DNA from 3 places in the Kluyvera georgiana genome. Region 1 is predicted to be linked to each of the others. Evidence: riboswitches for the same ligand, from Rfam matches in the RefSeq annotation. Region 1 holds a riboswitch; each other region holds the start of a gene.
What was found. A riboswitch is a leader RNA that binds a small molecule or an ion and turns the genes downstream of it on or off. The one in region 1 is predicted to bind thiamine pyrophosphate.
Positions count from the first base shown of each region.

Region 2: another riboswitch for thiamine pyrophosphate. It lies ahead of thiB (thiamine ABC transporter substrate binding subunit); the one in region 1 lies ahead of thiM (hydroxyethylthiazole kinase).
Region 3: another riboswitch for thiamine pyrophosphate. It lies ahead of thiC (phosphomethylpyrimidine synthase ThiC); the one in region 1 lies ahead of thiM (hydroxyethylthiazole kinase).

Region 1 is NZ_CP158865.1:1,741,286-1,751,735, reverse strand. Features, by position in the region: gene ABTW00_RS08295 (ABC transporter permease) at 1-670, opposite strand, end outside; gene ABTW00_RS08290 (ABC transporter substrate-binding protein) at 667-2,289, opposite strand; gene ABTW00_RS08285 (mandelate racemase family protein) at 2,352-3,506, opposite strand; gene fbaB (class I fructose-bisphosphate aldolase) at 3,774-4,826, opposite strand; gene thiD (bifunctional hydroxymethylpyrimidine kinase/phosphomethylpyrimidine kinase) at 4,971-5,771, opposite strand; gene thiM (hydroxyethylthiazole kinase) at 5,768-6,553, opposite strand; TPP riboswitch at 6,588-6,684, opposite strand; gene ABTW00_RS08265 (hypothetical protein) at 7,405-7,893, shown strand; gene ABTW00_RS08260 (LysR family transcriptional regulator) at 7,947-8,873, opposite strand; gene ABTW00_RS08255 (adenine deaminase) at 8,999-10,450, shown strand, end outside.
Region 2 is NZ_CP158865.1:4,109,243-4,119,692, reverse strand. Features, by position in the region: gene araA (L-arabinose isomerase) at 1-1,255, opposite strand, end outside; gene araB (ribulokinase) at 1,267-2,973, opposite strand; gene araC (arabinose operon transcriptional regulator AraC) at 3,312-4,157, shown strand; gene ABTW00_RS19570 (DedA family protein) at 4,287-5,054, shown strand; gene thiQ (thiamine ABC transporter ATP-binding protein ThiQ) at 5,142-5,840, opposite strand; gene thiP (thiamine/thiamine pyrophosphate ABC transporter permease ThiP) at 5,824-7,434, opposite strand; gene thiB (thiamine ABC transporter substrate binding subunit) at 7,410-8,393, opposite strand; TPP riboswitch at 8,424-8,522, opposite strand; gene sgrR (HTH-type transcriptional regulator SgrR) at 8,558-10,213, opposite strand; gene sgrT (glucose uptake inhibitor SgrT) at 10,312-10,449, shown strand.
Region 3 is NZ_CP158865.1:4,668,016-4,678,465, reverse strand. Features, by position in the region: gene rpoC (DNA-directed RNA polymerase subunit beta') at 1-274, shown strand, start outside; gene ABTW00_RS22135 (PTS lactose/cellobiose transporter subunit IIA) at 475-792, opposite strand; gene ABTW00_RS22130 (PTS sugar transporter subunit IIB) at 800-1,105, opposite strand; gene ABTW00_RS22125 (sensor domain-containing diguanylate cyclase) at 1,292-2,833, opposite strand; gene thiH (2-iminoacetate synthase ThiH) at 3,067-4,197, opposite strand; gene thiG (thiazole synthase) at 4,194-4,964, opposite strand; gene thiS (sulfur carrier protein ThiS) at 4,966-5,166, opposite strand; gene ABTW00_RS22105 (HesA/MoeB/ThiF family protein) at 5,147-5,905, opposite strand; gene thiE (thiamine phosphate synthase) at 5,898-6,533, opposite strand; gene thiC (phosphomethylpyrimidine synthase ThiC) at 6,533-8,431, opposite strand; TPP riboswitch at 8,518-8,627, opposite strand; gene ABTW00_RS22090 (Rsd/AlgQ family anti-sigma factor) at 8,679-9,164, opposite strand; gene nudC (NAD(+) diphosphatase) at 9,262-10,035, shown strand; gene hemE (uroporphyrinogen decarboxylase) at 10,076-10,450, shown strand, end outside.

The sequences.
Region 1 (10,450 bases):
AGTGGAAACCCAGCAGCGCGGCGGGCAGAATCAGGTGATTAATGGCATTCCAGAACACCTCGCTGTTCCCTGCCAGCAGCGCATCCACGGTCATCAGCCCGGTACGACGCGGCACGATGCCGTCCAGCCCCAGATCCACACGCCCGGCGCCGCCCACCCAGCCGAGCCAGGCGTAAAACACCAGCAGCCCCATCATCCCCACCCAGAAAATCGGCGTGGAATAACCGGCGAGGCTGATAATGCGCACCACGTAGTCGGAAATACTGTTACGACGCGCCGCCGCCAGCACGCCCAGCGGAATGCCGAGGCCCGCGCCGACGATAATCGCCATCGTCGCCAGCTCCATGGTTGCCGGGAAGACGCGGATAATATCGTCGGTCACCGGTTTCCCGGTCAGCAGCGCGTTACCGAGGTCGCCGTGCAGCAGGTTGACGAAGTAAATGCCAAACTGGGTCATCAGCGACTGGTCAAATCCCAGCTGGTGATAGACCTGCTGATAGGTGCTCTGGTCGGCATCCGGGCCAACAATCGCCAGCACCGGGTCGATGGGCATCACGCGGCCAATGAAAAAGGTCAGCAGCAGCAGGCCAAACAGCGTAATCGCCACCTGCATCAACCGTTTTGAAAAGCGCCGGGTCCGGGAGCCGGGCGCGAGAATTGCCGTACTCATCCTTTATCTCCTTCGCTCACTTTGTAGACGTCACGCAAGAAGGTGGTCGCCGACGGGTGGGGTTTGTAGTCTTTCACTTCGTTGCGCACGACCACCGAATCCACCATCTGCGAGACGGGGATCATCGCCGGGATCAGTGCGTCGAAACGAGTTTGAATCGCCTGGTAATCGGCTATTTGCTTCTGCGGGTTACGTTCCAGCAGCGCGCCATCAATCATCTCGTTGAGCTGTTTGTCGTAAAAACCGGTACGCCAGCCCTGGAAGTTGGTGAGTCGCGCTTCATCGCTGTTGTCCGGGTTATAGACCAGCGCGCGCAGGCTGGAGTGCGGATGCGGCTCCATCCCGCTGCCCCCGCGACCGACCAGCATGTCGAACTTACGTTCGCGCATCGCGCCGTAGATCTGGTTGCCGGTACCGGTGATGATTTTGGCGTTGATCCCCGCCTGCATCAGCGTCGACTGAACGGCAATGGCGATATTGAGGAACGGCTGGTCCGAGAGCACGCGCAGGGTGGTATCAAAACCGTCCGGGTAGCCCGCTTCCGCCAGCAGCTTTTTCGCCTTCGCGAGATCAAAGCGGTAACCCGGATCCGGCAGCGTCGACGGCATGCCCGCCTTGATTGGCCGCTGGTGCAGTACGCCGTAACCTGGCATCAGCGCTTTGTTAATCCCCTGATAATCAATCAGGTAGCGTACCGCCTCACGTACCTTCGGGTTGGCGAAGTGCGCCTCTTTCATGCTCATCGCCACGTAGTACATGGTGCCGCGTTGTACCGCGTCGACGGTAAGCTGCGGATCTTTGCGCAGGGCGTTGATATCGGATACCGCCATATTGTTGGCAATATCGAGGTCGCCTTTTTCAATCATCAGACGCAGGGTCTGCGATTCCTGGAAATGGCGCAGCACCACGCGGCTCATCTTCGGCTCGCCCCGCCAGTAGTCCGGGTTACGCTTCATGCGCAGCACGTCTTTGGCCTGCCAGGTCTCCAGCATAAACGGCCCGGAACCGGCTTCGTGCGTGGTCAGCCACTTGTTGCCCCAGTCGTTATCCTGTTCATGGCTCTGCACGGTTTTGCTGTCGAGCACGCCGAGGTTACCGAGCGCGCCGAGCGAGTAAATCACCAGCTGCGGATCGTTCGCCTTTGGCAGCACAATCTGCACCGTATAGTCGTCCAGCGCGGTCACCTGCTTATCGACGTTCTTTTTGCTGAAGCCGTAAGACTTCCACACCGACGCCTGTGCGAGGTTTAGGTGCAGAATACGACGCATCGACCACACCACATCGGCGGCGGTCAGCGGGTTGCCGGAGTGAAACTTGACGTTGTTTTGCAGATGGAAGGTCAGCGTTTTGCCGTCCGGGCTGATGTCCCAGGATTTGGCCAGTGCCGGTTTGACGTTGGTCAGTTGTTCTGGGTCCAGTTCAACCAGCGAATCATAGAGATTGACCACGATACCGACCACTTCATTACCGGTCATCGCGGCCGGGTCGAGGGTCAGCAGATTATTCATGTTCATGCCGATGATGAGCTGATCCGGCGGCGTTTTTGCCAACGCCGCCCCGCTCCCCATCGTCATCGTGAGCGCGAGCAAACACGCTCCCAGTAAGGAGGATTTTTTCATCTATCTGTCGCCTGTAGGGTACGACAGGCTACGAATCCGTACGTGCCTGTCTTTGTTATATGTCAGTCGTGGCTAACGGTATTGGCTTCGATATAGGCAAAATTGATGTCTTCGCCCAGTCCCGGGCGTTGAGACAGATGAACAAAGCCATCCGCGTCCATCGGGTCGATGATGCTGTTCAGATAGGCCGCCGGCTGGTCGTAGTCGAGGAACGGATGCAGCAGGCCGCGCTCATACCAGCGGCAGTTACGGATCGCGCCGACCACCGCCAGGCTTGCCGCGCCGTTGCCGTGTACTTCGCAGTCCATACCGAAGGATTCCGCCAGCGCCGCCACCTTCATGGTCGGCGTAATGCCGCCCACGCCGTTAGCGCCCGCGCGCAGAATGTCGCACGCGCCCGCTTTCACCCAATCCGCACGGCTGTGGTGCTTACCGCCGAAGCTTTCCGGCCCGATAATCGGAATAGAGAGATTTTCCGCCAGCCATGCGTAGGACGACATGCTGTCCTCTTCCATCGGTTCTTCAAACCACGCGAAGTTGAGTTTTTCCAGCTCTTTACCAATCCACAACGCTTCAGTGCGGCTGTACCAGTGGTAGCCGTCAATCATCAGATCGATATCCGGGCCGACCGCTTCACGTACCGCGGCGCAGGCTTTGATATCCATTTTCGGGTTCGGGGCGAAGGAGACCGGCGGCATCCAGGTATGCAGCTTGATGGCCTTGTAGCCGCGCGCCACCAGCGTTTCAGCGAAGGCCGCGTACTCTTCCGGGGTGGATAAACCGCCTGCTAAGTCGTCACCGCACATGGTGCTGCCGTAGGCCGGGACTTTGTCACGATAGCCGCCGAGCAGTTTGTAGACCGGCATATTGAGCTTACGCCCAATCAGGTCCCACAGCGCTTGTTCCACGAACGACAGCGCGCGTTCGGTCAACTGATGCGCACTGCCCCGCTGCCAGTGCACCAGGTCCTGCCAGATGCGTTCACGGTCGAACGGATCCTGACCGACCAGCACTTTACGGAAGAAAGTATTCACCACGAACGGGCGCACGATTTCCGGTGGTGCAAACGAGTAGCCCTTGCTGCCATCGTCCGCGGTAATCGTCAGCATTGCCATTTTGGCCATGCTTTCTGGCCCCGGATGCGAGTGCCCGGCGCTATCCGAGACCCGTCGGGTAGGATGCTGGAAAACGGTGACATTTACAGATTCAATTTTCATTATGTGTCCTTAGTACAACATTCGATTGCCGCTCATCGCGTCACAATCCTGTGTCCAACACTGATCCGATAAAACGGTTTTAGGGAATTGAAAAGGCGTTTCACGACTAATCTAAGCACAAAATAACAGCGCTTCCACGGACAAATAACGCTAACAATCGGCTGTTTTTTGGGCATGCGCACAAGGGGGCGTGATGTTTTTCACAAAAGGATAACGAAGTGTGAAGGGGATCGGCCTTCCCACCCGGGCGGATGGGAAGGCGGTAGACTAGGCGAAGGTGATTTTGCTGTCGAGGTAGACATCCTGCACGGCGTTGATCAACTGCACGCCGTCGGCCATGGATTTTTTAAACGCTTTGCGGCCCAGAATCAGCCCCATACCGCCAGCACGTTTGTTGATAACCGCAGTACGTACCGCATCGGACAGGTCGGTCTCACCGCCCGCCGCACCGCCGGAGTTGATCAGCCCCGCGCGACCCATATAGCAGTTCGCCAGCTGATAGCGCACCAGGTCAATCGGGTTGTCGGTGGTCAATTTGCTGTATACCCGATCGTCGGTATAGCCAAAGTTCACCGCTTTATAGCCGCCGTTATTTTCGGCCATTTTTTGTTTGACGATATCCGCGCCGATGGTGGCAGCCAGATGGTTGGCCTGCCCGGTCAAGTCGGCAGAGACGTGGTAGTCAACGCCGTCTTTCTTAAACGCCGGGTTGCGTAGATAGGCCCACAGTACCGTCACCATGCCCAGTTCGTGCGCGCGCTCAAAGGCCGCGGAGATCTCCTCAATCTGGCGGCGAGACTCTTCTGAACCAAAATAGATAGTCGCCCCCACGGCCACTGCGCCGAGGTTGAAGGCCTGCTCAACGCTGGCATACAGCGTTTGATCGAAAGTATTTGGGTAGCTCAGCGTTTCGTTGTGGTTGAGCTTCACGAGGAACGGAATGCGGTGCGCGTAGCGACGCGAAACCGACGCCAGCACGCCGTAGGTGGAGGCCACGCAGTTACAGCCCGCCTCAATAGCCAGTTCGACGATGTTTTTCGGATCAAAATAGAGCGGGTTGGCGGCAAACGAGGCCCCGGCCGAATGCTCAACGCCCTGATCGACCGGCAGAATCGACAGGTAGCCCGTACCGGCTAAACGCCCGGTGTTGTAGAGCGTCTGCATGTTTCGCAATACCGCAGGCGGGCGATTGTTATCCACCATCACCCGGTCAACGTAGTCGTGGCCAGGCAGGTAGAGCTGGTCGGCTGGAATGGTCATACAACGATGCTGTAAAAGGCTGTCGGCATCTTTGCCAAGCAACTGCGCAATATCAGTCATAGCTATGCTCCCGTAAGCGCCGACATCATGTCGGCTGGATGTCCTGCTCAATTTTTTGAGCAGGATAAGCCTGGTACCGGGGGCGCAGAATGTCCAACTTTTGTCGGTTTTAACGCACACGCTGCTGGCACGCAGACGGGACAGCTACCACCATTCGTGGAAATGATGTACCGGGCCAATCCCCTCGCCCACTTCCAGCGTATCCGCCTGAGCCAGTGCCCTGGACAACCAGGCTTTAGCGACCGGCACCGTTTCCTGCCAGCTTGCGTGACGTGGCCGTAACGCCGCCAGCGCCGCCGACAGCGTGCAGCCGGTGCCATGGGTGTTTTTGGTCACTACGCGCGGCGCGGTAAAACGCATTTCACCGTCGGCGGTAAACAGCCAGTCCGGACTTTCGGCGTCGTCAAGGTGGCCGCCTTTCATCAGCACCGCCTCACAGCCCAGCGCACGCAGCGCCCGACCCTGTTCAAGCATTTCGCGTTCACCGCGAGCATGCGGCGCATCGAGCAGCGCTGCCGCTTCCGGCAGGTTTGGCGTAATCAATGACACCTGCGGCAGCAGACGCTGACGCAGCGTCGCCACCGCCGATGCGGACAGCAGCGGATCGCCGCTTTTCGCCAGCATCACCGTGTCGAGCACCACGTTCTGGATACGATAACGCGCCAGCCGTTCGGCCACGGCTTCAACAATATCGGTCTCGGCCAGCATGCCGATTTTGGTGGTATCAATGCGCACGTCGCTGAAAACCGAGTCCAGCTGCGCGGCGACAAAATCGGGTTCAATGCGATAGACCGATTGCACCCCGCGGGTGTTTTGCGCCACCAGCGCGGTCATCACCGAACAACCGTAGGCACCCAGCGCGGAGAAGGTTTTCAGGTCGGCCTGAACGCCCGCGCCGCCGCTAGGGTCGGTACCGGCGATGGTCAAGGCGTTAATGCGCTTCATGCCGCCACCTCCGCCTGCATCGCATACAGCGCATCGAGGAAGGCTGGGACAAAGCTCCCCGGCCCTCGCCCCTCGGCGGCCTGCTGCCCGGCGAATTTCATCAGCGCGCAGGCGCCCGCCACATTTTCCAGACGGCTGCCCGGCAGCGCGCAGCTGGCCGCCACCACCGCCGACAGCGCGCAGCCGGTGCCAACCACCCGCGTCATCAGCGGATCTCCGCCCTGTACCGCCAGCGTTTGCTGACCATCGGTGATGTAATCCACCTCGCCGGTCACCGCCACAATCGCGCCGCTTTCTCGCGCCAGCTTCTGTGCTGCCGGCAGCGCTGTCGCCGCCGTATCGGTGGTATCAACTCCGCGCCCGCCGCGGCTTTCGCCCGCCAGCGCCAGAATTTCAGAGGCATTACCGCGAATCGCCGCCGGGTGTAATTGCAGTAAGCCGCGGCAGAATTCACTGCGCAACGTCAGTGCGCCAACGGCAACCGGATCGAGCGTCCAGGGCACATTCGCCGCATTCGCGCTTTCCACCGCCGCACGCATCGCCTGCGCACGCGGCTGGGTTAAGGTACCGACGTTTATCAATACCGCACTGGCTAGGGCGGAAAACTGCGCGGCTTCCCCGGCATCAATCACCATCGCGGGCGAGGCGCCAAGGGCCAACAAGACGTTAGCGGTAAAAGTCTGCACGACATCGTTAGTCATACAGTGAACAAGAGGGGCGTGCTGATGGAGAAGTTGGGCGGTGCGCGCGGATTGCGCGGGGTTTAGCAGATCAACGTACATGGTTTGCTCCTGCCATAACGCGAAGAAGCAATGACCAGGCGGTCTCTGACTTCCCTACGCTGGCATTATCCAGATCAGGTGGTACGGGTATTTCTCAGCCTTCACCAGGAAGGGCACCCCGAGTCGTTTAGCGGCGTGGCCGCTTTTTTGCAAGCGTAAGGGAAGTTTCTCGCTTAAGCAAGCCTCTTCCCGCGCGACAAATAACAACACAAAGAGAAAGGTTATATCTAATAATCGTTAAACTTTAATTAACACGCGTGCGGCGTATAAAAAAAGACAGTCATAACTTTCTTTCATACGAAACAAAATATCAGATAACCATAATTAAACTCGCGACGAACGGAATAATAAAAAAACAAAGAAAATCATCAGACTCGCCTCAACTTCAGATCATGAAAACTATTTTCTATAGGAATAATCCTTATCGGCAAATGGTAGGATGAGCATCGCTAACAATATGAATTTATTAATAAATAACATTTAAACTCAACTCCATTCACCGCCTGAATCTATCAACAAAAAACATGATCTTAATCAATATTAATATAGTCAACTTACTGGATAGTTGCTTCGCGTTACAAAGAAAGCGGCAAGCTTTTACTTGCCTTAGTGATTGATAGTCAATGAGAAAACTTATTATTGCTTACGCTATTGTTTCCCTTGCGCTGGTAGCAACGGGAGCATTTGGTGTCGTAGTGTGTAGCAACGCAATATCAGTAATAGAGAGCGACTGTTATCACTCATAACATTCACAACCTGATAATAATTTATTATTAACGTCCCAATAATGATACCAGGAACGTTACACATATATTCAGGTTGCGTTCTGAACTTTATAAAAAGCAAGGTTAATGATGAAAGCAAAATTGATACTGTTAGCTGTAATGACCGGCTCAGCTATTTTGGCGGGCTGTTCAAGCCCGGCACAGCGGATGGCTGAATGTGAAGCGCAGGGTATTTCTAAAGATACATGCTATTTATCTGAGCAAAATAGACAGCAGGGTATCAACAACGCCGCCATGACCGCGGCGTATGCCAACGCAGCCAACGCGACTCGCACTCGCGACGCGGAACAACACGCTCAGGCGGCGCACGTTGCCGATCCCATGCGTGAAGCGACGCTCTCTTCTAATGTGCTAAAAGCAACGCTGTCGAACGGTTTCTTCTCGGCGACAGTTAATGGCAAAAAAGCCGTTGTGAAGCGTATTAACGCCAATTTTTATGAAATTCGCGGAGCGGGATATATTATTTCCGTCAGCATGAATGCAGACGGCATTGAAGGCGCATCGTGGAATAAGACGCATGGCCGCGAAAACGGCATGCTGACCGTCAAACAATAACGATGGATACAGGGAGGCAAACGCCTCCCTTCTTCTATTATGCTACTCGTATACTACTCGGCGGCGCTCCCGCGCAGCGCTTTGAGCAGCAGCGTAAAGCAGGATTCAATTAGCGGCGGTAGCGTCTGCGGCCCGCGCATTAACGCCACCGTACGCGTCAGCGCAGGTTGCTGAAGCTGCGCGACCCGCAGCGTTGGATCTTCAAGGTGAGTGGTGTAGAGCTGCGGCAAAATCGCCACCGCCAGCTGCGAGCGCACCAGCCCGTACAGCGTTTCGATATAGTCCACCTGATAACGCGTATTCAACGTCAGCCGCTGGCTTTCAACCAATGCCCCGACCAGGCGCTGCACGTTACCCTTTGAGAATACCGCAATATCGCGCCCGGCCAGCAGTTTCCACGGTAAATGTGGCTGCCCGGCAAGCGGGTCATCCCTATGCAAAACCGCCACCAGAGGATCTTCACGTAGCGGGAAGAGCTGCAAATCAGCCGGCAGCGAGCTGTCGATAGCGCCGATGCCAAAATCAATTTGCCCGCTTTGCAGGTCACCAACCAGGGCATCGTTGGTGCGATCGTGGAACTCAACCCGCAGCCGTGGAAACGCCTGCGCCAGCGCGTTCGGCAGCAGCGGAAACAGCAGCGAACTGACGGACGGCACAAGGCCAATGCGCACCGTTCCATCGCCGCCCGCCTCGACAATTTGCTGCATATCCTGAAATGCCATCTGCGCAACGCTCAGCACCCGTTGGGCATGGGGAAGTATCGCCGCCCCCAGCTCGGTTAACGTCACCGCTGAAGCGGTACGATTCACCAGCTTGCCGCCAAGCACCGCTTCCGTCTGTCGCAGGGCGCTGCTGAGCGCCGGTTGGCTAATGGCCAAACGATTCGCGGTGTCCGTAAAGTGACGCAGTTGGGCCAGCGTGACAAAATACTGCAGTTGTTTAAGCGAGAGCGCGGGCAATCGCTGCCAGGGTTCGGTCATGTTGTGCTTCACTCGTGACGATCACGCAGAATAAGCCGAAGTTATCAGGTGATTAGTTTTTTCAGCTGGGCAACCGTTTGCTCTGCCCCTAAAGTAGCGCACATTATCCCTGTGCCGGAGATGTTATGTCCAGCAATGCTGAAAACCGCCGCCGCGCCGTTCAGGCCGCTCGTGGTGAAGTTCCGTTCGACCTGCTGCTCACCGATGCTTACATCGTCGATATGGCGACCGGTGAAATTCGTGAAGCCGACGTGGGTATCGTCGGCGACATGATTGCCAGCGTCCACCCGCGCGGTAGCCGCAGCGACGCCCTTGAACGCCACTCCCTGCCCGGCGAATTTCTCTCTCCCGGGCTGATGGACACCCATGTCCATCTCGAAAGCTCACATCTGCCGCCGGAACGCTATGCTGAAATAGTGCTGGCGCAGGGAACTACCGCCGTCTTCTGGGATCCCCACGAGCTTGCTAACGTGCTGGGCGTGGCGGGCGTGCGCTACGCCGTGGAAGCGAGCCGTCATCTGCCATTGCAGGTAATGGTTGCCGCGCCGTCCAGCGTCCCGTCGACGCCGGGTCTGGAAATGTCGGGCGCGGAATTCGCCGGCGCGGAAATGAACACCATGCTCGGCTGGCCGGAAGTGCGCGGCGTGGCGGAGGTGATGGATATGCACGGGGTGCTGCACGGCAGCTGCCGCATGCAGGAGATTGTGCAGGCGGGGCTGGACAGCGGCAAACTGATTGAAGGCCATGCTCGTGGGCTGAGCGGCGCCGATCTACAGGCCTATCTGGCCGCAGGCGTCACGTCAGACCATGAACTGACCTCCGCCGACGATGCGCTGGAAAAGCTGCGCGCCGGGCTGACGCTCGAAATTCGGGGGTCCCACCCTTACCTGCTGCCGGATATTGTCAAAGCATTGCAAACGCTGCCGCACCTCTCTTCGCAGATTACCGTCTGCACCGATGACGTGCCGCCGGATATGCTGCTGGAAAAAGGCGGTATCATCGCCCTGCTCAATGTGCTGATTGAACACGGACTGGCAGCCACCGACGTTCTGCGTTTCGCCACGCTGAATGCCGCCATTCGTCTGCAGCGAAACGATCTGGGGCTGATTGCCGCCGGTCGCCGCGCGGATCTGGTGGTCTTTGATTCGCTGGATAAACTCTCCGCCCGCGCGGTCTACGTCGCCGGTAAACAAATCGCCCGCGACGGCAAGCTGCTGGCACCGATTCCCCCGGCCTCCGGCGTGACGCCGCCGCGCAATACGCTGCACCTGGATCCGCTCAGCGCCGATGACTTCGCGCTGCGGGTTGGCCGCATCCAACACGGCGTCGCGCGGCTACGCCACATCCGCGGCGCGCGCTTTACCCAATGGGGAGAAGTGGACGTCGAGATCCGTGACGGCCAGGTGCAGATTCCCGCCGGATTTAGCCTGATTTGGGTTAAGCACCGCCATGGCCGCCATGGCGCCACGCCGCAGATTGCTCTGCTGGAAGGCTGGGGAGAGCTGCGCGGCGCGATTGCTACCAGCTACTCGCACGATTCGCACAACCTGGTGGTGCTGGGCCGTCACCCCGAAGAT
Region 2 (10,450 bases), 2.4 Mb from region 1:
GGTCGTGCGGGGTTTTCACGGTTTCGATGGTGTTAACCAGCAGGCGATAGCGATCGCCAAGATCGATCATGCTGGCAACGATCGCCGGGCCGGTCTGGGTGTTGAAAATCAGACGGGCCGGATCGGCCTTACCGCCGATGCCGAGGTGTTGTACGTCGAGCAGAGGTTTCTCTTCTACCGCGATAGACGGGCACACTTCCAGCATGTGTGAGCCGAGCACCAGGTCGTTACCACCGTTGAAGTGGTAGGTGTAGTCTTCCATAAAGGAGGTGCCGCCCTGTAGACCGGTCGACATCACTTTCATAATGCGAAGCAGGGCGGCGGTTTTCCAGTCGCCTTCGCCCGCAAAGCCGTAGCCTTGCTGCATCAGGCGCTGCACGGCGAGGCCCGGAAGCTGTTTCAGGCCGTGCAAATCTTCAAAGGTGGTGGTGAAGGCGTGGAAGCCGCCTTCCTCGAGGAAGCGCTTCATACCCAGTTCGATACGCGCCGCGTCCAGCACGTTCTGGCGCTTGTCGCCGTGAATCTGGGTGGCTGGAGTAAAGCGGTAGCTGCTTTCGTATTCGTCAATCAGCGCGCTGATTTCACCGTCGGTAACCGCGTTGACGACCTGCACCAGGTCGCCTACCGCCCACGTGTTCACGGAGAAGCCGAACTTGATCTGCGCTGCGACTTTATCGCCGTCGGTGACGGCCACTTCACGCATGTTGTCGCCAAAGCGGCAAACTTTTAGCTGACGGGTATCAATCTTAGAGACCGCCTGACGCATCCAGGCGCCAATGCGCTCCTGCGCATGTTTGTCCTGCCAGTGGCCGGTGACCACGCTGTGCTGCTGACGCATGCGCGCGCCGATGAAACCGAACTCGCGGCCACCGTGCGCGGTCTGGTTCAGGTTCATAAAGTCCATATCGATGCTGTCCCACGGCAGCGCCGCGTTGAACTGGGTATGGAACTGCAGCAGCGGTTTATTGAGGATGGCGAGGCCGTTGATCCACATCTTCGCCGGAGAGAAGGTGTGCAGCCAGACGACCAGACCGGCACATTTCTGGTCGTAGTTCGCGTCGCGGCAGATGGCGGTGATTTCATCCGGGCGGGTACCCAGCGGCTTCAGCACCAGCTTGCACGGCAGTTTCCCTTCGGCGTTTAAGGCATTAACCACGTGCTCCGCGTTTTGCGTCACCTGACGCAGCGTTTCCGGCCCATACAGGTGCTGGCTACCAATGACAAACCACACTTCATAATTATCAAAAACGGTCATGTTCGTATCCTTTAATGAGTCAGGGCTGCGCGGGTAGCGGCGGTTTTTTCCGACGAAGCAGCAGGGAGATAATGGTGTTCGGCGCTTTCGGCCCATTGCTGGTAGCGCTGATAGAGTTCTTCAAAGCGTGCAGCCTGCGCCGGGCGCGGCTGTAAGGTGTGTTCCACTCGGCTGGCCATTTTGCCCTGCGCAGTCGGGATATCGGCATAAACGCCGGCGGCCACCGCGGCGAAGATAGCGGCGCCCAGCGCGCAGCACTGATCGGAGGCGACAATTTGCAGCGGACGGTTCAGTACGTCGCAGCAGGCCTGCATGATGACGCGGTTTTTACGCGCGATGCCGCCCAGCGCCATGACGTTGTTAACCGCAATTCCCTGCCCGGTGAAGCACTCCATGATGGCGCGTGCGCCGAAGGCGGTGGCGGCAATCAGACCGCCAAACAGCGCCGGGGCGTCGGTGGCGAGGTTTAAATCAGTAATGACCCCTTTCAGGCGCTGATTCGCGTTCGGGGTGCGGCGGCCGTTAAACCAGTCGAGCACCACCGGGAGATGGTCGAGCGAAGGGTTAGCGGCCCAGGCTTCCGTCAACGCGGGAAGCAGCTGTTTCTGGCTGGCTTTGAGTTGTTCTTTCAATTCCGGGTGCTGTGCGGCAAGCTGCTCCAGCGGCCAGCCAAGCACGCGGCCAAACCAGGCATAGATGTCGCCGAATGCGGATTGACCCGCTTCCATACCGATGAAGTCCGGCACTACGCTACCGTCCACCTGACCGCAGATGCCCTTAACGGTACGACTGCCAACGGTCTGTTTATCAGCAATCAGGATGTCACAGGTTGAGGTGCCGATAACTTTCACCAGCGCATTAGGCTGTGCGCCTGCGCCAACCGCGCCCATATGGCAGTCGAATGCGCCGCCGGAAATGGCGACTTGGGTAGAAAGCCCCAGGCGCTCCGCCCATTCGGCGGTAAGCGTGCCGACCGGCACGTCGGCGGTCCAGGTTTCGTTAAACAGCGGGCAGGGCAGATGCTGGTTGATAATGGGATCCAGTTCGTCGAAGAACGACGCCGGCGGCAGGCCGCCCCAGCTTTCGTGCCACAGGGATTTATGCCCGGCGCTACAGCGACCGCGGCGGATATCCTGCGGGCGGGTGGTACCGGAAAGCAGCGCCGGAACCCAGTCGCACAGTTCAATCCACGACGCTGCGGCTTGCGCTACGGCACGGTCTTCGCGGGTCACGTGGAGAATCTTGGCCCAGAACCATTCGCTGGAGTAAATACCGCCAATATAGCGAGAGTAATCTTCTTTGCCCGGCTGGTGGCACAGGCGGGTGATGGCCTCTGCTTCTTCTACTGCGGTGTGATCTTTCCACAGCACGAACATGGCGTTCGGGTTGTCGGCGAACTCCTCTTTCAGCGCCAGCACGTTGCCGTCGGCGTCAATCGGCGCCGGGGTGGAACCGGTGCTGTCGACGCCGATGCCGACGACATCCGCGCGCTGTGCGCTGGAAAGTTCGGCCAGCACGCCCTTCAGGGCAGCTTCCATGGATTCAATATAGTCGCGTGGGTGGTGGCGAAAACGGTTGTTCGGCGCGTCGCAGAAACGCCCTTCCTGCCAGCGCGGATACCACTCAACGCTGGTCGCGATTTCTTCCCCCGTCGCGCAATCTACTGCCAGGGCGCGGACCGAGTCACTGCCAAAATCGAGGCCAATTGCGATTGCCATCGTGTTACTCCATCTCAAAGAATACGTGATAGTGAAACAGTAGATATCCCCGCAAAAAAACGTCAGGCTGGAACCGCTAATCTTATGGATGATCTTGCTGTATCCTCTCAAAGTGTGACGCCGTGCAAATAATCAATGTGGACTTTTCTGTCGTCTTTATAGACACTTCAGTTGTGGTTGTTAGCCGGTTTATCTTCCGGGTTTATTCTCTAAGTGCCTTGAAATAACAGGGTTGACAGCAGCACCGGTTCTGTTATTCATTGAGCGCGGCTGCCGTACCGATTAAAAGCCGAATATGGATAATTGGTTTCTTTAGATATCAGTGAGAGCGTGCAGAAATGGCTGAAATGCAAAACGATCCCCTGCTGCCTGGTTATTCCTTTAACGCCCACCTGGTGGCGGGGCTAACGCCGATTGAAGCCGGTGGCTACCTGGACTTTTTTATCGACCGGCCGCTGGGGATGAAGGGATTCATTCTGAATCTGACGGTGCGCGGAGAAGGGGTGATTGAAAATCAGGGTAAGCAGTTTGTCTGCCGCCAGGGCGATATGCTGCTGTTCCCGCCGGGCGAAATTCACCACTATGGCCGCCACCCAGACGCCAGCGAGTGGTATCACCAGTGGGTCTATTTCCGTCCGCGCGCCTACTGGCACGAGTGGTTAAACTGGCCCGCCATCGTGGCACAGACCGGTTTTTATCGCCCGGATGAAGCGCACCAGAGCGAAATCTCCGAGCTGTTCGGCAAAATTATCGAGGCCGGGCAGGGTGTAGGGCGCTATTCCGAACTGCTGGCGATCAACCTGCTTGAGCAACTTCTGCTGCGGCGGATGGAGGCGATCAACGAATCGCTGCATCCGCCGATGGATAACCGCGTGCGCGATGCCTGCCAGTACATCAGCGATCACCTTGCCGATAGCCAGTTTGATATTGCCAGCGTGGCGCAGCACGTCTGCCTGTCGCCATCAAGGCTGTCGCATCTTTTCCGGCAGCAGTTGGGCGTTAGCGTGCTGAGCTGGCGAGAAGATCAGCGCATTAGCCAGGCCAAGCTGCTGCTGAGCACAACGCGCATGCCGATTGCCAGCGTTGGACGCAATGTCGGCTTTGAAGACCAGCTTTATTTCTCCCGGGTATTTAAAAAATGTACCGGCGCCAGCCCCAGCGAATTCCGCGCTGGCTGTGAATAAAAAGTAAAGAAAAGGAAATGCTGTGTGTCGGCTTTTGTCTTTGCCAGTAAACTATTTAGACAATTGATGGCTTGACGATGCAGAGGGGGCTCTGGAGAATCCCTGCTTCGTTTTCAAACCGGACACACTATGCAAGCATTGCTGGAACACTTTATTACGCAGTCCACAACTTACTCGCTGATAGCGGTAGCGCTGGTGGCGTTTCTGGAATCACTGGCGTTAGTGGGGCTGATTCTGCCGGGCACCGTGATGATGGCCGGCCTGGGCGCGCTTATCGGCAGCGGCGAGGTGAACTTCTGGCAGGCGTGGCTGGCGGGGATTGCGGGCTGCCTGTTGGGCGATTGGATCTCCTTCTGGCTGGGCTGGCGCTTTAAGAAGCCGCTACACCGCTGGTCGTTTATGAAGAAGAACAAAGCGCTGCTCGATAAAACCGAATATGCGCTACATCAGCACAGCATGTTTACCATTCTGGTCGGCCGCTTCATTGGGCCCACACGGCCGGTGGTGCCCATGGTCGCGGGCATGCTCGATCTGCCGATTGCCCGGTTTATTCCCCCGAATATCATTGGCTGTCTGCTGTGGCCGCCGCTCTATTTCCTGCCGGGGATCCTCGCCGGGGCGGCGATTGATATTCCTGCCGATGAAAATAGCGCCAGCTTTAAGTGGCTGTTGCTGGCGGCGGCGCTGCTGCTGTGGCTGGGCGCATGGCTGTGCTGGCGGCTGTGGCGCAGCGCGAAAGAGAATCATGACCGTCTCAGCAACGTGCTGACGCGTCAGCGTTTACTGATTCTGGCACCGCTGATTCTGGGTGTTGGCGTGATGGCGCTGGTCAGCGTGATTCGTCACCCGCTGATGCCGGTGTATATCGAGATTTTGCGTAAGGTGGTGGGGCTGTAACCTGCCGGATGGCGGCTACGCCTTATCCGGCCTACGCGCGTACCCATTTGTATGCCGGATAAGGCGCAGCCGCCATCCGGCAATCCCTCACTCAGCGATACCTAACAGTGCCGAAGCGCTGGTCTTACCGCTCAGCAGCGCTTCGGTCTTACCATCCCAGGCGATACGCCCTTCCGCCACTACCATTGCCCGCGCCGCGATTCGCGCCGCGTCTTCAATGCTGTGCGACACCATCAGCAACGTCAGGCTCTGGCGCTCACACACGTCATCGACTAATTGCAGCATCTCCTGACGCAGAGCAGGGTCGAGCGCGGAAAAGGGTTCGTCCAGCAGCAGAATGGGCTGCTGGCGCACCAGGCAGCGGGCCAGCGCGGCGCGCTGACGCTGGCCGCCGGAGAGTTCGCCGGGGAGCCGCTCCAGCATTGATTCAATTCCCATCTGCCCGGCAATAACCTGTAACCGACGCTGCTGGTCGGCGGTGAGCTTCAGCCGCGGGCTCATCCCCAGGCTGATATTCTGGCGCACCGTCAGGTGGCTGAAGAGATTATTTTCCTGAAACAGCATCGACACCGGGCGCTGGGACGGCGGCGTATGCGTATGGACGCGGCCTTCCAGCATGATGGTGCCGCTGGCGGGCGTCAGAAATCCAGCGATCAGATTGAGCAGCGTCGATTTCCCCGCGCCGCTTGGGCCGAGCACCGCGATTTTCTCGCCCTGCGCAATCGTGGCGCTAAAGCGCATCGGCAGGTGCTGATACAGCCAGGTCACATCATTCAGTTTTAGCATGGCGTCCGGGTAACTTTTCAATCACGGTAAAGAGCAGGAAGCAGAGCAGCAGCAGAATCAGCGCGGTCACCGCCCCATCCTGGCTGCGGTAGGCGCCAATCTGCTGGTAGAGATAAAACGGCAGCGTGCGGAAATTCTCGTTGCCGAACAGCGCCACCACGCCGAAATCACCGATCGACAACACGCAGGCAAACGCCAGCGCCTGGGCCAGCGGTCTTTTGAGCGCGCGTAATTCAATCACCCGCAGGCGATTAAACCCGCCAAGCCCAAGCGACTCGCACAGAATGCTGTAGCGTGCGGTGATATCGCGCATCGGTGTTTCCAGTACTTTCAGCGCGTAGGGTACCGCCATCAGCGCGTTGGTGAAAATCACAATACCGTCGGCGGAGTCGGGCAGGCCGATGGTATTGTTAAGCAGCAGGAAGAAGCCGGTAGCCAGCACGATCCCCGGCATGGCGAGGATCAGCATCCCGCTGAGTTCCATGGCCTGCCCGGCGAGCGGCTGATTACGCGCCCGCAGCTCGCGGCTGCTCCACAGCAGCATCATGGTCAGCGCCACGCAAAGCAGACCGGCGGCGAGGGCGATACGCAGCGACGTGCCCAGCGCCTGCCATAAAATCGGCTGGCTAAAGACGGAAAGCATCGACGGGTGAATGCCATCCACCACTACCGCCAGCAGCGGCGGCAGCATTAACAGCAGGGTCAGGAAGATAAGTACCCCGTCGGCGATACGGCTGTGCCAGCGATCTTCAGGGTCACGCCAGCCTTGAATTTGGCTATTGCCCACCGCAATGGCCCGGCTCATACGCTGGCTAAGCAGCACCAGCGCCAGGCAGCAGGTCATCTGAATCAGCGCCAGCATGGCCGCGCGCGCCGGATCGTAGTCAAAATTCAGCGCCTGGTAAATTGCCAGCTCAATCGTGGTGGCAGAAGGCCCGCCGCCCAGCGACAGCACGGTGGCGAAGCTGGCAAAGCAGAGCATAAAAATCAGCGTGGCGATGGGCAGAATCTGTCGCCGCATCCAGGGCCATTCCACGTAGCGGAAGAACGGATAGCCGCGCATCCCGAGCTGTGCCGCGAGCTGGCGCTGCTCGCCGGGAATTTGCTCCAGCGCCTGCAGCAGCAGGCGGGTGGCCATCGGCATGTTGAAAAAGACGTGCGCCAGCAGAATGCCCTGCAGGCCGTAGGGGGAAAAATTCCACTGCCAGCCGAGCCAGGCGTACATCTGCGCCAGCCATCCCTGACGACCGTAGACGGTGAGAATGCCGAATACGGCGACCAGTACCGGCAGAATGAGAGTCATCGCGCACAGGCGCAGCAGTAGCTGGCGACCGGGGAAACGGCGTCGGTACATCGCGCGGGCCAGGAAAATGGCGGGTAGCACCGACAGCAGCGCGGAGAGAAACGCCTGCCAGAAGGAGAAGCGCACCACGTGCCACAGGTAGCTATCGCCGAGCAGCGTTGACCACGACGTTTCGGGGGCGTTGAGCCACAGCGCCAGAAAAGCCGCCAGAGCGACGGCCACCATTAGTGCGGTGGCCGTGAGCCCTGGGTAGAGCCAACCCGGAATTAGCGGCTGGCGGCGCGGAGCCATGTATTAATCCAGTTCTGACGTTCGCTGGCGACCTGCTGCGGCGTGAACTCAAGCGAGGTCTGCGGTTTCACCAGGCTGTTAAAGCCTTCCGGCAGCGCAACCTGAGTGACCGGATACATCCAGTTGCCGGTCGGGATGGCGTTCTGGAACGCCGGAGAGACCATAAATTGCAGGAATTTGTCCGCCAGTTTTTGCTGCTTGCTGGCCGCGGTTTTTGCCGCCACTTCGACTTGCAGATAGTGGCCTTCGGCAAACGGCGCCGCGGCGTAGTTGTCTTTTTTCTCTTCAATGATGTGGTAGGCCGGCGAGGTGGTATAGCTTAGCACCAGGTCGCCTTCCCCTTTCAGGAACAGGCCGTAGGCTTCGCTCCAGCCTTTGGTGACGGTGACGGTCTTCGCTGCCAGTTTCTGCCAGGCTTCCGGCGCTTTATCGCCGTACACTTTCTGCATCCACAGCAGCAGACCTAAGCCCGGTGTGCTGGTGCGAGGATCCTGGTAGATGACGCGCCATTTCTGGTCGCTCTCAACCAGCTCTTTCAGGCTCTTCGGCGGGTTTTTCAGCTTGTTTTTATCGTAGACGAAAGCGAAGTAGCCGTAGTCGAACGGCACGAAGGTGTCGTTGCTCCAGCCGCCCGGCACGCTGACGGCGCTGGCCGGAACGTTGCTTTTAGCAAACAGTTTAGTGTCGGTTGCGGCCTGCAAGAGGTTGTTATCCAGCCCCAGCACCACGTCCGCTTTGCTATTTTTTCCTTCCATGCGCAGACGGTTGAGCAGCGAGACGCCGTCTTCCAGCGCCACGAATTTCAGCTCGCAGTCGCAGTCGGCTTCAAACGCTTTTTTCACCGCCGGGCCAGGGCCCCAGTCGGCAGCAAAGGAGTCGTAGGTATAGACCGTCAGCACGGGTTTCGCGAACGCGGGCGCGGCAACCAGCACCAGCAGGGGGAGTAATTTCTTGAGCACTTTGCACCTCAGTAAATGGGTGGCAAAGGATTTTGAGTTAGCCTCAAATCCCTTCGCCGGGATTATCCGGATCAGGTTCGACGGGTCTCTCTCAGCCGCGCATAACGCACAGCACCCCGTTGAGAACGGCACATTGTAATGATTACGTGAATAAATCAAAAGCCCTACGGTTCCGGCGGCGCAAACCAGGCGGATTTAAAGTCAAACCAGCCCAGCGTATTCATCCGTACGCCGCGCATACTGCGCTGCCCCTGGAGCATCAGCCAGTGGTGAATCAGCGGCACCACCGATTGATTCGCGAGCAACTGCTGGCACCAGTCGGCCTGCGGCAGGTTGCCCGCGCGCCAGCGCCGCGCGTCCTGCTCCCAGTCAATGGGGATACAATGGCGAATCATCGGCACTTCATACAGATAGGCAAACAGTGAGAAATCGAGCGGCAGCGTGAAATTGGCGCTGTTGAGCCAGATATCGCTGACCACCTCGCCGCGATGCCATTCGTCATAGTCCACTTCCTGAATGTTGAGCTTGACCTGATGCTCCGCCAGCAGCGTTTCCATAATCTGGCCGATGGTCCGGTGCTCGGCGTGATCCCGATAGTAGGTGAGGGTGATAGACTCCAGCCCGGCCGGTTTGTCGCAGGCGCGGCTGCGCGCATGGTGCCAGCGCGGCAGCAGGCCGTAGGCGGGAAACCAGTGGCTCTGATGCTGCTCGCCCGCGCGGTAGAGCAGATTGTTGGGATGAAACAGATGGCTCAGCCACTGGCGTACCGTTGGATTGCGGCCCAATGTGCTACGCGCATCGAACAGCAGGTAATAGCAGCCTTCTTCCAGCCGACTTTCGACGGCTTTTTCACTTTCGGTAGAGCCTTCGAGCGTCAGGCCGCCGTTTGGCGCTTCGCTGATTTCTGGTAGCACCCACACGTTAACCTCGTCGATCAGCGCCCGGAAACCGAAATAGTCTTCAAAGGCAAGGATCTTCAGCTGGTTAAGGTTGTTGCGCGCGACGGAGTAAGGCCCTGTACCCACCGGCATACGCGAGAAATTGGGCAGCGTTTGCCATTCACGCGGCAGGATCATCGCCGATACCTGGCTCAGTAGCCACGGCAGCCAGCGGTCAGGCTCGGCCAGATGCACGTCCAGCACCCAGGCGGTGGGAGAGTGGATCTGCGCGATGTTGGAGAACAGCGGCAGCGTCATGCTGCGCTCCAGTGAGGCAATAACGTCTTCCATCTCCAGTTCGCGCCCATGATGGAAGTGGATGCCGGGACGCAAATAAAAACGCCAGTGTAAGGGGGAAATTTCCTGCCAATGGTGAGCAATATCGGCTTCCAGTTCCCCATTTGCCTCATTTACCCGCGTTAAGGCGTTGAAAATCTGCCGGGCGATGTGGGTTTCCGAGCGGCGAAGCGCGGTGCCGGGCAGCAGATTGTGCATCGGGCGATAGTAAAGCACCCGCAGAATGTGGCGACCCTGACGGAAGCTGCGCCCCAGATGCGACACCAGCATCTGGCGTACCGCCGCTTTATCGCCGACCAGCTGTACCAGCTGATCGATGCGATCTTGCTCCAGCAGATCCTCAGCGCGTTGCTGCTGCAGCGCCAGCCCGGTATAGAGGAACGTGAGTCTGGAACGCTTGCCGCGCCCGGCCTCCGCCTCCCAGGTTAGCCAGCCGCGTGCCTCCATGGTGTTGAGTAATGTCCGCATATGGCGGCGTGAACAGCTCAGCAGTGCCGCCAGATCGTTAAGCGTCGTCTCCTGCGATTTTCCCTCGCAGCACTGCCATAAACGGATGAACTGCTGCTGTAAGCGACCTGAAGGCATAAAAGGGGAACTCCTGATAAAAACTCAGCAATTTATTAATCCCTATATTAGGCCAATAATGGATTTCGATGAAGCGAAGGAGAAACGAGGAGGTCACCATGTATCAGTTCTACCGGCGTTATTTCTCTGCGACCAAAAACGTTTCCTGGCTGGCCCGTCAGGCAACGGCACAGCGGCTTGAAGTGCTGAACTATCTGATGCAGTGGGAAGTTACGAACCCGACCTCTGAGTATTAAT
Region 3 (10,450 bases), 2.0 Mb from region 1:
GTCGTTCATCTCTGCAGCATCGTTCCAGGAGACCACGCGTGTCCTGACCGAAGCAGCCGTTGCGGGCAAACGCGACGAACTGCGCGGCCTGAAAGAGAACGTTATCGTGGGTCGTCTGATCCCGGCTGGTACCGGTTATGCGTATCACCAGGATCGCATCCGTCGCCGTGCGGCGGGTGAAGTTTCCGTTGCGCCGCAGGTTAGCGCAGAAGAAGCGACCGCGAGCCTGGCAGAACTGCTGAACGCAGGTCTGGGTGGTTCTGATAACGACTGATCGTTCACGCTAGTGCGATAAGTTGAAAAGGCCAGTCTTCGGACTGGCCTTTTTTATGGTTCCGGTAGGCCTGATTAGCGTAGTGCCATCAGGCAATCCATGGAGTACACATTGCCGGATGGCGGCGTAAACGCCTTATACGGCCTACAAAAGCAAAAGGCACCCCATAAGGGTGCCTTTTCTATTCCGTTGTTGTGCGCTTAGCTAACCAGTGGAATACGGCGATACAGCTCAATCATGTCGGTTGCCAGGTCCTGGATAACCATCGCGTTCATCAGGTGGTCCTGAGAGTGAACGGTAATCAGGTTAACCGGCAGTTTGCCCGTGCCTTCGTCGATGCCGATCAGCTGAGTCTGGATACCGTGAGCCAGTTTGACAAACTCGCGGGATTCTTCCATCGCTTTTTCTGCGCCTTCGAAGTCGCTTTTGCGTGCCAGCTGTAATGCGGTTAAGGCAGAACTACGTGCGGCACCGGCGTTGACCAGCAGTTCCATGATGATTGATTCTAAATCTTCCACGTCTTTCTCACTCCATTAACTTAAGGGCTTTCTCAAGCACTACGTCGCCTTTCATCATGCCGTAGTCCATCATGTCGATGACCGCGACTTTCTTGCCCAGAGGGTCCGCCAGAGCCTGTAGCTTAGCCTGCTCGTACTTCACCTGCGGACCGAGCAGAACGATATCTGCTTCGTTGATGTTCGCTTTGAATTCGGCCACTGGTACGGCTTTGATTGAGACTTCAACCCCTTTCTTCTGAGCTGCATCCTTCATACGTTGAACCAGCATGCTGGTGGACATACCTGCAGCGCAGCATAAAACGATATTCTTCATAATGCTCCCTCATGACCCGTGATGACTCATGTTTATCGCGAGCTGAAACGATCAACAACCGGTTTGCGACGATTGTGTGTAAGCCATCACAAAGATCGTCTCAAAAAACTGAAACCGGTTACATCTTCATGCGATGACGGTATAAAAAAACCCGCAAAGCGGGTTTTCTATAACAGGAGGAAAGCGTCAGGCTTCTGAGGTGCGCTCGATACGGTTTTTGCCCTGTCGTTTGGCACGATAGAGTGCTTCATCGACGCTGGAGACCAGATGATCCAGCGTTTCCATATGCCATTCGCCAAGCCCGGCGCTGAAGGTGACATGCAGGCCTTCTTCACGCCACGTACGGTTGGCGACGTTTATCCGCCACAATTCGAGTAATGCGGCAGACTCGGCGATATGCTCGGCAGTGAAAATCACCGCGAACTCCTCGCCGCCGTAGCGGTAAAGCGACAGACCATGTGCCTGTAAAATGGCAATCCCTTCACGAGCCACGCTGCGCAGCACGATATCACCGCTGAGGTGGCCCCAGGTATCGTTGATCGATTTAAAGTTATCGATATCAACCAGCGCTAGCGCAAATGACTGACGTTCGTTCATTAGCGCAGTGATGTCGGTATCAAAAGCCCAACGGTTCTTACAGCCGGTGAGTGAATCGACGGTCGCCTGGCGAACGTAGGCCTGCTCGCGTTCTTTGTTGGTTTCTATGGCTTTATGTAGCATCACTTCAAGACCCGGGGCGCGGTTGGTATCGCCCGTCTTAATCGCGTTGATGATATTCATCAGAATGCCGCGGGAAGCGTGACGTAAATACAGGCCGAAGGTGATGATAATCAGGCCTGCCAGCGCGAAGCCCCACATAATGATGATGCTCTCATGCTGGGCAAGTAGGCTGAGCGTATGGCCTGAAACCTTATAAATCACGAACCAGTCGGGGTTGGTGAACGAATAGTAGTAATACCAGGTCCGGTGAGCCTTATCGAACACTTCTCCTTCACCGGCCGTCATAGCGCTAAGCAGTTGCTCAGAAACGACCGCCTGGAAGAGCTTGCCGCTGTCCGGATGCAGCAACGCCTGGCCCTGGCGGTTGACCACGAAGAATTCGCCCTGTACCGGCGGCCTCATCTGGCGCAGGGTATGGCTCATGGCGGCTAAATCAAAGTGGAACGCCAGCGTGCCCTTCAATTTTCCGTCGGTAGAGATAACCGGTTTTGCCAGCGTCACGGTCTGCTGTTGGGTAAAGAAATCGACATAGGGCTGAGTGTAGCGACTAAAGACACCCGCATCCCCCTGGTGCACAAACCAGGGGCGGGAGGTAGCATTGAACGTGGGGGAGTCCTGGCGCGCGACCGCCTGCGGCGCTCGCAGATAGTGGCCCTCGGCATCGGCGACGGACAGCGACGAGACTGTCGGCATCATCGACAGCAGCTGCATCATGGATTGCAGCCCCTGTTCCGGGTCAATATTCACAATTCTGTTTAGCTCATCGTTGCGAGCCAAATAGGTTGCAGCACGTCCCAGAATATAATCATTTTCGTGCAGGATAGATTCGGTGTAATTGACCGCGAGGTTATGGGTGAAATTGCGGTTAATACTATGATAATCACGAATGATATCGTTACGTTGAATAATCGTAACCAGTGTGGCAATGATGACAAAGCACAGAATAATGCCGGCAAAGCTAATAAAGATTGGTGTGGTAAATGACAGCCTTCTGCTGTGAGAACTCATCATGGTTTCCATTCCTGGGGAAAATTGCAGAAAACCAGCGAAGACTGGTACGGCAATATCACACACATATTTATGACTCAATAATTATACGGTATTGAATTAAATATGAGTATTTAATCTACATCTATAGATTAAATTGCTAGTACCAGCCGGTTTTTATGAAATATTCTTTCGTCAAAATTAAGAGCAGGGCGACGTCAATTCGCGCCGCCGTGAATAAGTGTAGACGATTTTTAGCGCTGGGCGCCACGCCCCAACCAGCTATCCCAATCTTTCCATACCGGCTGAAGCCCGCGAGCGGCGAGCGCGCTGGCCACTTCCTCAGGCGTCCTGCCATCGTGCGGCGAAAACTGCTCAAGCTCAGGGTGATTATCGGCGTAGCCGCCGGGCTGCGTTTTGGAGAAGGCGCTGACGTTATTGATCGCCAGCGGAACCACGCGGTCGCGGAACCACGGCGACTCACGCGTCGACAGCGACAGCTCGGTATCCGGCGAGAACAGGCGGAAAGCACAGATGGTCTGCACCAACTGACGTTCATCCATCAACGATGCCGGTTCAATGCCGCCTGCACAGGGCCGCAGGCGAGGGAAGGAGATGGCGTAGCGGCTTTTCCAGTAACGCTGCTGGAGCCACAGCAGATGCTCAGCGACCATAAAACAGTCAACCCGCCAGCTATCGGATAAGCCAATCAGCGCGCCGAGACCGATTTTATCAATTCCGGCCTGGCCGAGCCTATCCGGGGTGTCAAGGCGCCAGAAGAAGTCCTGCTTTTTCCCCTTCAGATGATGCTGGGCATACATCCCTTCGTGATAGGTCTCCTGATAAACCATTACGCCATCCAGCCCCAGCGTTTTCAGTTCGGCATACTCCCCGGTCGCCAGCGGCTGCACTTCCATCTGTAACGAGGCGAACTGCTGGCGAATGGCCGGGAGATGGCGGCGAAAGTAGTCCATGCCCACTTTGCTCTGATGTTCGCCGGTGACGAGCAGCAGGTGTTCAAAACCCAACTCGCGGATGGCGGCGCACTCGCGGGCGATTTCTGCCTCGTCCAGCGTCTTACGTTTGATGCGGTTGCTCATAGAAAAACCGCAGTAGGTACAGTCATTAGCGCAGAGGTTTGAGAGATAAAGCGGCACGTAAAAACTGACGGTGTTGCCGAAGCGCTGGCGAGTCAGCTTTTGCGCCCGTTGCGCCAGCGGTTCAAGGTAATCGGCGGCGGCGGGGGAGAGCAGTGCCATCAGGTCGTCACGACTTAGCTGTGGAGCGTTAAGCGCGCGTTCCACGTCAGCGGCGGTTTTACCGTTGATGCGCAGGCGAATGTCGTCCCACTCCAGTTGCCGCCAGCGGTCGGTGAAGGTTTTCATGCTAACGCCTCCAGAAAGCCGGTGAGCGGGCTGGTGGCGCTGGCCTGCGAACTTTTGCTTCCTGGCACAGCCTGCCGCGCCAGTAATCCGGCTTCCACCGCCAGACGAAAGGCGGTTGCCATCATCACCGGATCGTCCGCCACGGCAATCGCCGTGTTGACCAGCACCGCATCAGCGCCCATTTCCAGCGCCTGCGCCGCGTGGCTGGGCACGCCGATCCCGGCGTCGACCACCACCGGCACGGTGGCCTGCTGGATAATGATCTCCAGCATGGCTTTGGTTTCCAGCCCCTGGTTAGAGCCGATAGGCGCGCCGAGCGGCATCACCGCCGCGCAGCCGACCTCTTCCAGCCGCTTGCACAAAACCGGATCCGCGCCGCAGTAGGGCAGCACGACAAACCCCTGCTTCACCAGCGCCTCGGCGGCTTTTAGCGTTTCGATTGGATCCGGCAGCAGCCAACGGGCGTCCGGGTGGATTTCTAATTTCAGCCAGTGGGTGCCCAGCGCTTCACGCGCCAGTTGGGCGGCGAAGATCGCCTCTTCGGCGGTTTTCGCCCCGGAGGTATTGGGTAGCAGCGTGACGCCCGCTTCAATTAGCGGTGCCAGAATCGCATCGTTGTGCTGGCGCAGGTCCACGCGCTTCATCGCCAGCGTCACCAACTGGCTGCCGGAAGCGCGAATCGCCTCGACCATCAGCTGCGAAGAGGCAAACTTCCCGGTACCGGTGAACAGATGTGAATCAAACGTTTTGTCGGCAATACGTAACATCTCAACCCCCTGCAATAACCTGAAAAAGCAGGATCTGGTCGCCTTCCTGCACGATTTGCTGTTCCCACTGCTCGCGCGGCAGGATCTGCTGATTGAGCGCCAACGCCGCGCCCGGTTTGAGCTGGTTGAGCTGGATAAGCAGCCCGCTGACGGTTTGCCCTGCGGCGCACTGCATCGGCTCATCATTGAATTGAATTTGCATGCTGCCCTCCGCATACCGGACAGCCGTTGGCGCGACGCAGCGCGAGGCTGCGCCACTGGCTGGTTTTGCCGTCAAACAGACGTAGCTCCCCGCCCGGCGTCTCAATACCGCTAAGTAATTTAATCGCCTCCAGCGCCTGCAAGGTACCCATCACGCCAACCACCGGGCCGAGCACGCCAGCGGTGCGGCAGTTGCGTTCCGGCTCTACATCATCCGGCCACAGGCAGCGGTAACAGCCTTGTTCCCACGGCGGCGTGAGCACCATCAACTGACCGCCAAAGCCGACAGCGCTGGCGGTGATGAGTGGGATATTGAGCGCTACGCAGGCGGCGTTGATTTCCTGGCGCGTGGCCATGTTATCGGTACAGTCGAGCACTACATCGGCCCGCGCGACCGTATGCCGGAGCGCATCGCCTTTAAGTCGCTGCTGGAGTGATACCAGTTCGATATCCGGGTTGAGCCGTGTCAGGCGCTGCCGGGCAACCTGAGATTTTGAACGTGCGATATCATCAGTGGTAAATAGAATCTGGCGCTGCAAATTGCTCAGATGAATGTCGTCGTCGTCTACCAGCGTCAGTTTGCCGATGCCTGCTCCCGCCAGATACAGCGCGGCAGGTGAACCTAACCCGCCTAAACCCACGATCAGCACATGACTCGCGAGCAGCTTTTGCTGGCCTTCAATGGCGATATCGCCGAGCAGGATTTGCCGGCTGTAGCGCATAAAATCGCGGTCATTCATCGCCAACTCCCGCAATATCCAGTAACTGCGCGGTAGCGGCGCGCCAGTCGGCGGCCTGAGTAATAGCGCTGACCACGGCAATACTGCCGACGCCAGTCGCCAGCACCGACGGGGCGCGTTCAAGGCTGATGCCGCCGATCGCGACGGTCGGGTAATCCGCCAGTCGTTCAATATGACTGGCCAACTGCGCCAGCCCCTGCGGGGCGGAAGGCATCTGCTTGGTTTGCGTCGGGAAGACGTGGCCGAGCGCGATATAAGAAGGCTTAGCGGCGAGTGCGACGTTAATCTCCATATCATCGTGAGTGGATACACCCAGGCGTAAGCCCGCCGCCTGAATGGCCTGCAGGTCGGTGGTTTCGAGGTCTTCCTGGCCCAGATGCACGCCGTAGGCGTTGTGCTTAATCGCCAGCCGCCAGTAGTCGTTAATAAACAGGCGGGCATCATAACGACGCCCCAGTGCGATGGCGGCGATAACGTCGGCTTCCACCTCTTCATCGCGTTTCTCTTTGATACGCAACTGAATGGTGCGCACGCCCGCCTCCAGCAGACGTTCAATCCATTCAACGCTGTCTACCACCGGGTAAAGACCGAGGCGGAACGGCACGGTTGGGAAATCAGGCTGATACATCAGGCTTCCTCCCGTTTGAGATAAATTTCGCCGCCTTTGGCGCGGAAGTTTTCCGACATATCCGCCATCCCCACTTCAATGGTTTGCGCGGCGGCGTAATCACGCACTTCCTGGCTGATTTTCATCGAGCAGAATTTCGGCCCGCACATGGAACAGAAGTGGGCGACCTTGCCGGATTCTTGTGGCAGGGTTTCATCGTGATAAGCGCGGGCGGTGAACGGGTCGAGCGCGAGGTTAAACTGATCTTCCCAGCGGAATTCAAAGCGCGCTTTCGACATGGCGTTATCGCGGATCTGCGCGCCCGGATGTCCTTTGGCTAAATCCGCGGCGTGGGCGGCGATTTTGTAGGTGATCAGCCCCTGCTTCACATCTTCTTTGTTCGGCAGGCCGAGGTGCTCTTTCGGCGTCACGTAACACAGCATCGCACAGCCGAACCAGCCGATCATTGCGGCGCCTATGCCGGAGGTGAAGTGGTCATAGCCCGGCGCGATATCGGTCGTCAACGGCCCTAAGGTGTAGAACGGCGCTTCGTGGCAGCTCTCCAGCTCTTCGGTCATGTTGCGCTGAATCATATGCATCGGCACGTGGCCCGGGCCTTCAATCATCACCTGCACGTCGTATTCCCAGGCGATTTTGGTCAGCTCGCCCAGCGTATGCAGCTCGGAGAACTGCGCTTCGTCGTTGGCGTCCTGGATGGAGCCGGGACGCAGGCCGTCGCCCAGCGACAGGGAAACGTCGTAGGCGGCGCAGATTTCGCAAATCTCGCGGAAATGTTCGAACAGGAAGTTCTCTTTGTGATGGGAGAGACACCATTTCGCCATAATTGAACCGCCGCGCGAGACAATACCGGTCAGGCGTTTGGCGGTCATTGGCACGTAGCGCAGCAATACGCCCGCATGGATGGTGAAGTAGTCGACGCCTTGTTCGGCTTGCTCCAGTAGCGTGTCGCGGAACGCTTCCCAGGTGAGATCTTCGGCGATCCCGTTGACCTTCTCCAGCGCCTGATAGATCGGTACGGTGCCGATCGGTACCGGGCTGTTACGCAGGATCCACTCGCGGGTTTCATGAATATAGCGGCCAGTGGAGAGGTCCATTACCGTGTCCGCGCCCCAGCGGGTCGACCAGACCAGTTTTTCCACCTCTTCTTCGATGGAGGAGGTGACCGCCGAGTTACCGATGTTGGCATTCACTTTGACCAGGAAGTTGCGGCCAATGATCATCGGCTCCGATTCCGGGTGGTTGATGTTGGCGGGGATAATCGCGCGGCCGGCAGCCACTTCATCACGCACGAATTCCGGGGTGATGTTTTCCGGCAGGCGTGCGCCGAAGCTCATCCCCGGATGCTGGTGGCGCAGCACTTCACTGCGAATGCGCTCGCGGCCCATATTTTCACGGATGGCGATAAACTCCATTTCGGGAGTGACGATCCCCTGGCGGGCGTAATGCAACTGGGTGACGCGCTTGCCTGCTTTGGCGCGTTTCGGCGTCAGCAGGCCGGTAAAACGCAGATCGTCCAGACCATCGTCGGCCAGACGTTCTTTGGTATAAGCCGAGCTACGGTCGTCTAATTCTTCGCTATCATTGCGTGCGTCAATCCACGGCTGGCGCAGTTTCGCCAGACCCTGCTGGACGTTAATCGCCACCTCAGGATCGCCATACGGGCCGGAGGTGTCGTACACCGGTACGGCTTCGTTCGCCTCAAACTGCGGGTTATCTTTACTGCCGCCAATCAGCGTTGGGCTGAGCTGAATTTCGCGCATCGGGATGCGGATATCCGGCTGCGAACCGGTGATATAGATGCGTCTGGACTCAGGAAAGGCGGTACCTTCCAGGGTATCGATAAAGTGTTGGGCCTGGGCGCGCTGTTCGCGGCGTGATGGTTTAGTAGTGGCAGACATAGCTCATTCCAAAAAAGTAAGGACGTGGCTTGTCAGACGACGGATGGAGTAATGGATGTGCGCCGCCCGTAAAGGCAGCAGCATAAAGCTGAATTACTCTTGTTCCCTTCGCAGGTCTTAACCTGATCAGGTTCCGCGGATCCCGAATTAACGGTCTCAGCCCGTGCTTGCGCACCAGGCACTCCGACAAGAAGTAACCTCTATCTTAGAGGTAATGAATGTAAACTACGCGTTAATGCGGCAAATCTCAAGCCGGACGTTTTATTTCATCCTGGCCGAGGGCCTCGAAGGTCAGCATGATGAGCTGATCCTCTAATAGAAAACGGGCTTCCAGCGCTTCACCGATATCGGACAGCGCCTGCTGAAACGCATACACGTTATCCTGGTCGATAGCGTTCTCTAGCGCAGAGTCGTAGTAGTCCATAATTTGTTGGGTATTGGCGTCCAGCAGCGGCCAGATTTTGCTGGCGTTTAAAAGCGGGCTGTTGCCTTCCATTTTATGGATAATACGTTCATAAATACTGAAATGACCGGCAGAAAGGTAGTCGACCAGCCGCTGACAAAAGTCATCAAGCGCCTTCTCGTTGAGACGCATAAACGATTCTTTGCCAGGCTTAAGGCCAACCAGATTGTAGTAAGCCACGAGCAGGTGCTTACGAATATTCAGCCAACGGTCGACCAGTCTGTGGTGTCCATGAATTCGCTCTTTTAGACTTTCTAACTGGTTTAACATAGGTTGACCCCGCATCGATAAGATTAAAATCTGCTCACGTCATTATGTAATAATAATGTTAACAACATGCCTGTGAAGCAAAGGTAGCGCAAGAGATATGGATCGTATTATTGAAAAATCGGATCGCGGCTGGTGGATCGTCAGCCACGAACAAAAATTATGGTTGCCTGCTGGCGAATTACCATATGGCGAAGCGCTAAATTTCGATCTTGTGGGGCAGCGCGCACTCCAGATAGGCGAGTGGGAAGGCTCTCCGGTGTGGCTGGTTCAGCAGCAGCGCCGTCATGACATGGGCTCAGTGCGGCAGGTTATCGACCAGGATGTGGGGTTGTTCCAACTGGCGGGGCGCGGCGTGCAGCTGGCCGAGTTTTATCGCTCGCATAAGTTCTGCGGCTACTGCGGGCACACCATGCACCCGAGCAAAACCGAATGGGCGATGCTGTGTAGCCATTGCCGTGAACGCTACTACCCGCAGATTGCACCGTGCATTATCGTGGCCATTCGCCGCGACGACTCCATTCTTCTTGCCCAACACGTTCGCCATCGCAACGGCGTGCATACCGTGTTGGCCGGTTTTGTCGAGGTGGGCGAAACCTTAGAGCAGGCGGTGGCGCGTGAAGTGATGGAAGAGAGCGGCATTAAGGTGAAGAACCTGCGCTACATTACCTCGCAGCCGTGGCCGTTCCCACAGTCGCTGATGACAGCGTTTATGGCGGAGTACGATAGCGGCGACATCGTTATCGATCCGAAAGAGCTGCTTAACGCTAACTGGTATCGCTATGACGATCTGCCGCTTCTGCCACCGCCGGGCACCGTCGCCCGTCGCCTGATCGAAGATACTGTGGCAATGTGTCGGGCTGATTACGACTGACATGTTACAATAGGCGCATCAACGCTAAAGGAATGTAAACATGAGCGAACTGAAGAACGATCGTTACCTGCGTGCTCTGCTGCGCCAGCCCGTAGACGTTACCCCGGTATGGATGATGCGCCAGGCGGGCCGTTATTTACCGGAGTACAAAGCGACCCGCGCCCAGGCGGGTGATTTTATGTCGCTGTGCAAAAACGCCGATCTGGCCTGTGAGGTGACGCTGCAGCCGCTGCGCCGCTATCCGCTCGATGCGGCGATCTTGTTCTCGGATATCCTGACTATTCCTGATGCGATGGGCCTGGGGCTGTACTTCGAAGCCGGGGAAGGCCCGCGTTTTACCTCGCCAATTAAGACCAAAGCCGACGTTGAAAAACTGCCGATTCCGGATCCGGAAGGTGAACTGGGCTACGTGATG